2 regions of the Zhenhengia sp. genome follow, and region 2 is predicted to be linked to the other one. Evidence: predicted binding sites of a transcription regulator. Region 2 holds the regulator's gene; the other holds the start of a gene.
What was found. The regulator HrcA, encoded in region 2, represses chaperone genes, less so after heat shock. The targets are predictions, from matches to a motif close to TGTTAGCACTCNNNNNNNNNGAGTGCTAACA.

Region 1 (4,211 bases), on a different contig from region 2:
AGGAGATTATATGTTATATGCTCTATTAAACGGAGGAGCAGCTTATTTAGATGCTGAGAAAGATGGAGAGGCCCTTGAACATGACATTGAGCGTTACCGTCAAGTAGCAGCACTTCAAGAAAAAGTAGCAAAATGTGAAATGGTTAGACATGAATTTTTAAATGAAGCATACACTGTGCAAAAGGCTGTGTATAGTGATGGAACAGAAGTGACTATTGATTTAGAAAAAGGGACTTATAGTATTCATTAAAAAAGAGAGGGGCTGCTGGTAAGGCAGTCCCTTTGTGCTAAGAGAATATGAGAGGTGAGTGGCTTCAATCCTGTTAGGTAAGAATGTGTAAGCCTACTTCTTATTTAGTTTCTTTGAAGGGTTCATCCTGGACATAGATACCGGATAGTTTTTGAATGCCGCGTGGGATAGCATCTTTGGCATTTTTCCAAGGGGCAGCGCTATTGCGGTAGTCATATTTATCAATGAACCAGGAAAGATCTTCTTCAATACGTGCTAAGCTTTCTTGAAGCTTCTTCTGACTTTCTTCAAGGAAAAAGGTTTGGTCTTTTTCTTTTAGATGATAAGGGGCTTCTTCAAGAAGTTTGGTAAAGTGAGGTAGGCAGAAGCCCTTACTATTTATAAAGAGTGTTTTAAACTCCTCATTGGTTGTAAGAAGATAAAAGAAAGTTTTTATGTAGCGATCAAAGTTATAGTCAATACGGCTGCATACATAGCAGGAAGAAAGGGTATCATTTAGTTTTTGAGTAGCAGGCGTATGAGTAGAAGCAGATTGCACTTTAGCTCCCTTTTTAAGCTTTTGAAGTAGGGAAAGATTTTGCGCACGTGTATGACTTAAAGTAGATTTTAAAGTCTTTTGAAGAGCTACGTAGTGTGTTTGTAGGATAAAGGCAAGGCCTAGACGGTTGCCATAGTCATAGAGTTTTTTATAATGTTCTTTGCAAAAGCCGAGAGCATCTGTTTTTTCACGAATATCATCTTCCATATAAGAAGCGCCTAAAGTAAAGGAGATGGCATCTTGTTCAAGGTTACGATAAATAAAGCAGAATGGGCATTCATCTTCAGCTTTAAAAGCATCTGTAAGTGGAATGGTATAAAGAGTATCTTTCATAAACGACTCCAATCTTGTAAAAATTTTTAGTTTACTCTGTCTATTATAACATATTTAGTAGATAAATTCGGAAGATTAAAGTAAAATAAAAAGGAGGCAAAATTGGATAAAAAAACTTCCATTGGTAATAATATGTAAAGGACTTTTCTAAAGGATGTGAATCTATGAAAAACGTAGCCATAGTAGAGCAGTTAGAGTACTTTAATATTGGTCAGATACTGGAGAGCGGACAAGTTTTCCGATTTGAGAAGATTAATGATCATACCTATATCCTTATTGCAAAAGGTAAGTGTATTAAGATTACTCAACTGCCAGAAAGTACAACCTTAATGATTTACAATAGTACCTTAGGAGAGTTTGAGGAAATATGGAGGCCTTACTTTGATATTGATACAGATTATGGACATATTGCGCGTACATTAGTGCAGAAAGATAGTCATATGGCTAATGCAGTAGCTTTTGGGAAAGGCATTAGGCTTTTAAAGCAGGACCCTTGGGAGATGCTGATTTCTTTTATTATTTCTCAGAATAAGGCTATTCCACATATTCAGCAGTGTATTGCTAATATTACTGAGCGTTATGGGCAGAAGATTGATTATGAGGAAGAGAACAAGAAGAGTTACTATACCTTCCCTACACCTCAGGAATTAGCAGTAGCCACAGAAGAAGAGCTTAGAGCATGTAAAGTAGGCTTTAGAGCACCTTATATTATGGACGCATGTCAGAAAGTCGTAAGCGGTGAGATTGTACTTAATGATTTATTCAATATGTCTTCGCAGGAAGCTAAAGAGGAACTTATGAAGATTAAGGGTGTAGGGCCTAAAGTATCAGATTGCATTTTACTATTTGCCTATGGAAAGATGGATCTTTTTCCTACCGATGTATGGATTAAGCGTGTCATAGAAGGCATGTACTTTGAGGGAAAGGAAATCTCATTAAAGGCTATTCAAACATTTGCTAGGGAATATTTTGCTGATTTAGCTGGATATGCACAGCAGTATCTCTTCTATTATGGTAGAGAAAATAACTTGTATAAGTGAAAAATTCCTTAAAATTGAGAGATTAAGAGAAAAACACTGAAATAGCATTAAAATGCAAAAAAAACAATTAAAAATAATTAAATTTAGGCTTGCAATCTCTATAAGAATGGCATAATATTATTTATGTAATTAGCACTCACTTATAAAGAGTGCTAACATTTAAGAGATTACATACTTTATCTATAAAAGGAGGGTATTTTTATGAATTTAAGACCATTAGGCGACAGAGTCGTACTTAAACAATTAGAAGCCGAAGAAAAAACTCAATCAGGTATCATCTTAACAGGTGCTGCTAAAGAAAAACCACAAGAAGCTGAAGTTATTGCAGTTGGACCAGGTGGTATTGTAGATGGTGAAAAAGTAGAAATGCAAGTTAAAATCGGCGATAAAGTAATTTATTCAAAATACGCTGGAACAGATGTGACATTAGATAAAGAAGAATATATTATCGTTAAACAAAGTGATATTTTAGCAATCGTTGAATAATGGGAGGTAAGGTACAATGGCAAAACAAATTCGTTTTGGAATGGAAGCAAGACAATCACTTCAATCAGGTGTAGATCAATTAGCAAATGCAGTTAAAGTAACACTCGGACCAAAAGGCCGTAACGTAGTACTTGATAAATCATATGGTACACCACTTATTACAAATGATGGTGTTTCAATTGCAAAAGAAATTGAACTTGAAGACCCATTTGAAAATATCGGTGCACAACTTGTAAAAGAAGTTGCAACAAAAACAAATGACGTTGCTGGTGATGGTACAACAACAGCTACAGTACTTGCTCAAGCAATGATTACTGAAGGGCTTAAAAACATTACAGCAGGTGCTAACCCAATCATTATCCGTCGTGGTATGCAAAAAGCTACTACTGAAGCTGTAGAAGCAATCAAAGGCATGAGCCAAACAGTTAATAGCAAAAACCACATTGCACGTGTTGCTGCTATTTCAGCTGGTGATGATGAAGTTGGTAACTTAATCGCTGATGCTATGGAAAAAGTATCAAATGATGGCGTTATCACAGTAGAAGAATCAAAATCTATGACAACAGAATTAGATGTTGTAGAAGGTATGCAATTTGACCGTGGATACTTATCAGCATACATGGTTACAGATACAGAAAAAATGGAAGCAGTTCTTGAAAATCCATACATCCTTATCACAGATAAGAAAATTACAAACATACAGGATATCTTACCTGTCCTTGAACAAATCGTTCAATCAGGTTCTCGTCTTTTAATTATTGCTGAAGACGTAGAAGGCGAAGCTCTTGCTACACTTGTAGTAAACAAACTTCGTGGTACATTTAACTGTGTGGCTGTTAAAGCACCAGGTTTTGGTGACAGAAGAAAAGAAATGCTTCAAGATATTGCTACACTTACAGGTGGTACAGTAATTTCTGAAGAATTAGGTCTTGACCTTAAAGATGCTACAATGGCTCAATTAGGTCGTTGTGGAAGCATTAAAATTACAAAAGAAAATACAGTAATCGTTGATGGTGCTGGGGATAAAGAAGCTATCGCTCATAGAGTAGCAGTTATTCGCCGCCAAATCGATGAAACAACTTCTGATTTCGATAGAGAAAAACTTCAAGAACGTCTTGCTAAACTTGCAGGCGGTGTAGCAGTAATCAAAGTTGGTGCTGCAACAGAAACAGAAATGAAAGAAAGAAAACTTCGTATCGAAGATGCTCTTGCAGCTACACGCGCAGCTGTTGAAGAAGGTATCATCGCAGGTGGTGGTAGCACATATATCCATGTTATTAAAGCTGTTGAAAAACTTCTTGATGAAACAACAGGCGATGAAAAAACAGGTGTACGTATTATCTTAAAAGCTCTTGAATCACCACTTCGTCAAATCGTAGCAAATGCTGGTCTTGAAGCAGCTGTTATCATTGACAAAGTTAAAGCTTCAGAAGCAGGTGTTGGTTTCAATGCTCTTACAGAAGAGTATGTAAACATGATCGATGGTGGTATCATTGACCCAACTAAAGTAACAAGAAGCGCACTTCAAAATGCAACATCTGTAGCATCTACATTCCTTACAACA
Region 2 (4,211 bases):
AGCAACACCGCCTAATGTTTCAATACCAAGTGAAAGTGGTGTTACATCAAGAAGAAGGATATCACCAACACCTGCTTCACCTGAAAGTTTACCACCTTGAATAGCAGCACCTACAGCTACACATTCATCTGGATTGATTCCTTTGAATGGTTCTTTTCCTGTGATACGTTTAACAGCTTCTTGAACAGCTGGAATACGTGTTGAACCACCAACTAATAATACTTTATCAAGTTCGTTTGCATTAAGACCTGCATCGCTAAGTGCTGTTCTTACTGGTCCCATTGTACGTTCTACAAGGTCACTTGTTAATTCATCAAATTTAGCACGTGTAAGTGTAATATCTAAGTTTTTACCTGCAGCACAGATGAAAGGAATTAAGATATTAGCTGTTGATTTAGAAGAAAGTTCTTTCTTAGCTGTTTCTGCTGCTTCTTTAAGACGTTGCATAGCCATTTTATCTGCTGATAAATCTTCGCCTTCTTGTTTTTTGAACTCTTCTACTAAATAGTTGATAATACGTTGGTCAAAGTCATCCCCACCAAGGTGATTATCTCCACTTGTTGCTAATACTTCGATAACACCATCACCGATTTCAATGATAGATACGTCGAATGTACCACCACCAAGGTCATATACCATGATTTTTTGTTCTTGTTCATTTTCAAGACCATATGCAAGCGCTGCTGCTGTTGGCTCATTGATGATACGTTTTACTTCAAGACCAGCAATACGACCAGCATCTTTTGTTGCTTGTCTTTGGCTATCTGAGAAGTATGCAGGAACTGTAATAACAGCTTCTGTTACAGCTTCACCTAAGTAACTTTCAGCATCAGCTTTAAGTTTTTGAAGTGTAATTGCTGAAATTTCTTGTGGTGAATAATCTTTTCCATCGATGCTTACACGGTAGTTAGTACCCATGTGACGTTTGATTGATGCTACTGTACGATCATGGTTTGTAATTGCTTGACGTTTTGCAACATCACCTACAAGTCTTTCTCCTGTTTTTGTGAAACCAACTACTGAAGGTGTTGTTCTATTACCATCTGTATTTACGATTACAACAGGTTTTCCACCTTCCATAACTGCTACACAAGAGTTTGTTGTTCCTAAATCAATACCAATTATTTTTCCCATTATTTTTTCCTCCTAATCTTTACTTCTTTATTAATTAGCTACTTTAACCATACTGTAGCGGATTACTTTTTCTTTATATAAATAACCTTTTTGAAGCTCTTCAACAACTATATTTTCTTCCAAAGTATCATCTTCTATGTGTAGAACTGCATTGTGATAATCTGGATCAAATGTTTTGCCTGCTGCTTCAATAGGAGTTACATTTAATTTTTCTAGAACTGTTAAGAGTTGTCTATAAATCATAGATACACCTTCGTAGAATGATTTATCAGTTGTCTCTTGTTTTAAAGCTCTTTCAAAATTATCTACAGTTCCTAAAAGTTCTGTTACTGTAGTACTTACTGCTAAGTCATAAATGTTTTGTTTTTCTTTTTCAGTACGCTTACGGTAGTTATCAAACTCAGCCATAAGTCTTTGAAGGCGCTCAATGTTCTCATCGACTGCAGACTTAACCTCTTCAACTGCTTCTTCTTGAGCCTCTTCTTTAACTTCTTCTACTGTAACTTCTTCTACCGTTTCATTTTGCACTTGATCTTTAATTTCTTTTTCCTCCATGAACCAGCATCCTTTCTGAATTACTCTTTTGCTTCAATTAGCATATTTTTAATATGATGAGAAATATGTTCAAGTAGTGATACTACCTGTCCATAATTCATACGTGTTGGACCAATAATACCGATTGTACCTAAGTTATAATCTCCTATCTCATAGCTTGTTGTAATAATACTACACTCTTTCATAGGTTCTAACCCATTTTCTTCACCAATGCTGATATTTACTTCTGTACTCGGTTTATGTTTAAGCATTTTATATAAGTAAGGCTTTTGTTCAAGTACTTCAAAAAGCTTTTTCGCTTTTTCAATGTCATTAAACTCTTGGAAATTAAGCATATTTGTCATGCCTCTTGTAAATACATTTGGGATATCTTCAGATTCAAGTGTATCAATAATAGCATGCATTAGGTCTACTGCTATATCTTTATACCCTAGCATACGCTCTTCAAGGATACGCATCTTATCTATACTAAGTTCATCCAATGATGTACCTGTTAGACTTTCATTAATAATATTCGTTAAAATACCACATAGTGCATAGTCTAAAGTTTTCTTTGTACGAATCACATAATGTCTTACAATGTTAGCATCTGTAACAATGACAATAGCTACATTTCTTTCATCTACTGGCACCAGTTGAAGATGTTTAATCTTTGTTTGATGTATAGTAGGTGGAGATGCAATTGTTGCATAATGTGTTACAGTTGAAATAAGCTTTGCTGTCTCTTCAAGTAACTTATCAATTTTGTCAAACTTACTATGAATGACCTCTGCAACAACCTTCTGAATATCAGGAGCGATATCCGGATATTGCATGAGATTATCAACGTATAAACGATAACCTTTATCCGAAGGAATACGTCCTGCTGAAGTATGTGGCTGTACAATAAGCCCTAAATCTTCAAGGTCAGCCATTTCATTACGAATGGTTGCAGAACTTATACCAAGATCATATTTTTTAGAAATTGTCCTTGATCCTACAGGATCTCCTGTCTGTATATAATCATGAATAATGGCTTCGAGAATCTTTATTTTTCTTTCATTTATATCCATGATTTCACTTCCTTTTTCTTTTGTTAGCACTCATCATTTACGAGTGCTAACTACATTTTTAAGATATCATTCTTTTATAGTAATGTCAATACGATTTAGTAAATATATTTTGAATAAATTATTAACCTTTATAAGATCTAATCTAATAAGAAAGAAACGAATACTTGGTTAGATAAATCAATACCTATCTCACTTAAAAAAAGCCTGTCTTTATTGTGTATCAGGATTCCTTCCTTCATCCATTTTTCTATAGGTTCCCTATATATTTCAAAAATGGAAACCCCGAACTTTTTATAGAATTCCCCTATACTTATACCTTTTAACATACGTAATCCCAGAAACATATATTCTTCCATAGCAATTTTGGGTGTAATCGTCTCTCTTTCTGTAACGAGCTTGTCAGGCTGACCTTTTGCTGTAAGGTAGTCATTAAATACTACTGTATTATGGTAACGTATCTCATCCATATAACCATGTGCACCTAATCCTAGACCCAAGTAAAATCCACATTCCCAGTAGAGTTCATTATGCCTGCAGTTTAATCCATCTTTAGCCCAATTTGAAATCTCATACTGAGTATACCCTGCTTCTTTTAAACGTTCTTTTACAAAGGTATACATCTGACGGTCTGTCTCTTCATCAATAGTCTTAAGTGTACCTTCTTCATATTTTTTTCCAAACACAGTCCCTTCTTCTATAATCAAAGAGTAAGCTGAAATATGTGGCAATTCATAAGCAATCATTGTCTCTACTGTATCTTGCCATTCTTCCATAGTCTGGTTAGGGAGTGCAAACATAATATCTGTATTAATATTAGTCATACCATGATTTCTAAGTAGCATGATACTACGTTTCCAATCTTCAAAAATATGAATACGTCCAATCTGCTTAAGCTGATGATTCTGTACAGCTTGAAGGCCTAAACTTACTCTATTAACCCCATTCTTTTTAAAACTTTCAACATGCTCTTCTAAAATGGTTCCAGGGTTAGACTCTACTGTCCACTCTGCATCTTCTTCAATGTCAAAATTTAATCTAATAGCCTCTAGCACACGGTCTAATAAAAAAGGTGGAAGTACCGTAGGGGTACCTCCACCAATAAATAGACTACCGATTGTGTGCAGGCCTCTTACCTTCAGACCATAATGCTGAATTTCCTTTACAAGTGCATCTACATAAATTTCTTCTTGTCCTTTATTAGGAAAAGATAAAAAATCACAATAATAACACTTAGAATGACAAAATGGTATGTGTACATACAATCCTATTTTCATATAGTCCCTCTATTCATCAAGTTTTAAAACGCTCATGAATGCTGCTTGTGGCACTTCTACATTACCAACTTGACGCATACGTTTCTTACCTTCTTTTTGTTTCTCAAGAAGTTTACGTTTACGTGAAATATCCCCACCATAACATTTAGCAAGAACATCTTTTCTCATAGCGCTAATGGTTTCTCTAGCAATAACT

Region 1: the regulator HrcA is predicted to act here: its motif matches at 2,289-2,319, upstream of groES (co-chaperone GroES).

The regions. Positions count from the first base shown of each region.
Region 1 covers NZ_JBKVCH010000022.1:13,387-17,597, reverse strand. Annotated here, with positions in the region: gene ACLTBU_RS16515 (DUF5696 domain-containing protein) at 1-250, shown strand, start outside; gene ACLTBU_RS16510 (DUF6062 family protein) at 351-1,121, opposite strand; gene ACLTBU_RS16505 (DNA-3-methyladenine glycosylase family protein) at 1,286-2,161, shown strand; gene groES (co-chaperone GroES) at 2,363-2,647, shown strand; gene groL (chaperonin GroEL) at 2,664-4,211, shown strand, end outside.
Region 2 covers NZ_JBKVCH010000001.1:181,469-185,679, forward strand. Annotated here, with positions in the region: gene dnaK (molecular chaperone DnaK) at 1-1,134, opposite strand, end outside; gene grpE (nucleotide exchange factor GrpE) at 1,165-1,689, opposite strand; gene hrcA (heat-inducible transcriptional repressor HrcA) at 1,710-2,741, opposite strand; gene hemW (radical SAM family heme chaperone HemW) at 2,879-4,015, opposite strand; gene lepA (translation elongation factor 4) at 4,025-4,211, opposite strand, start outside.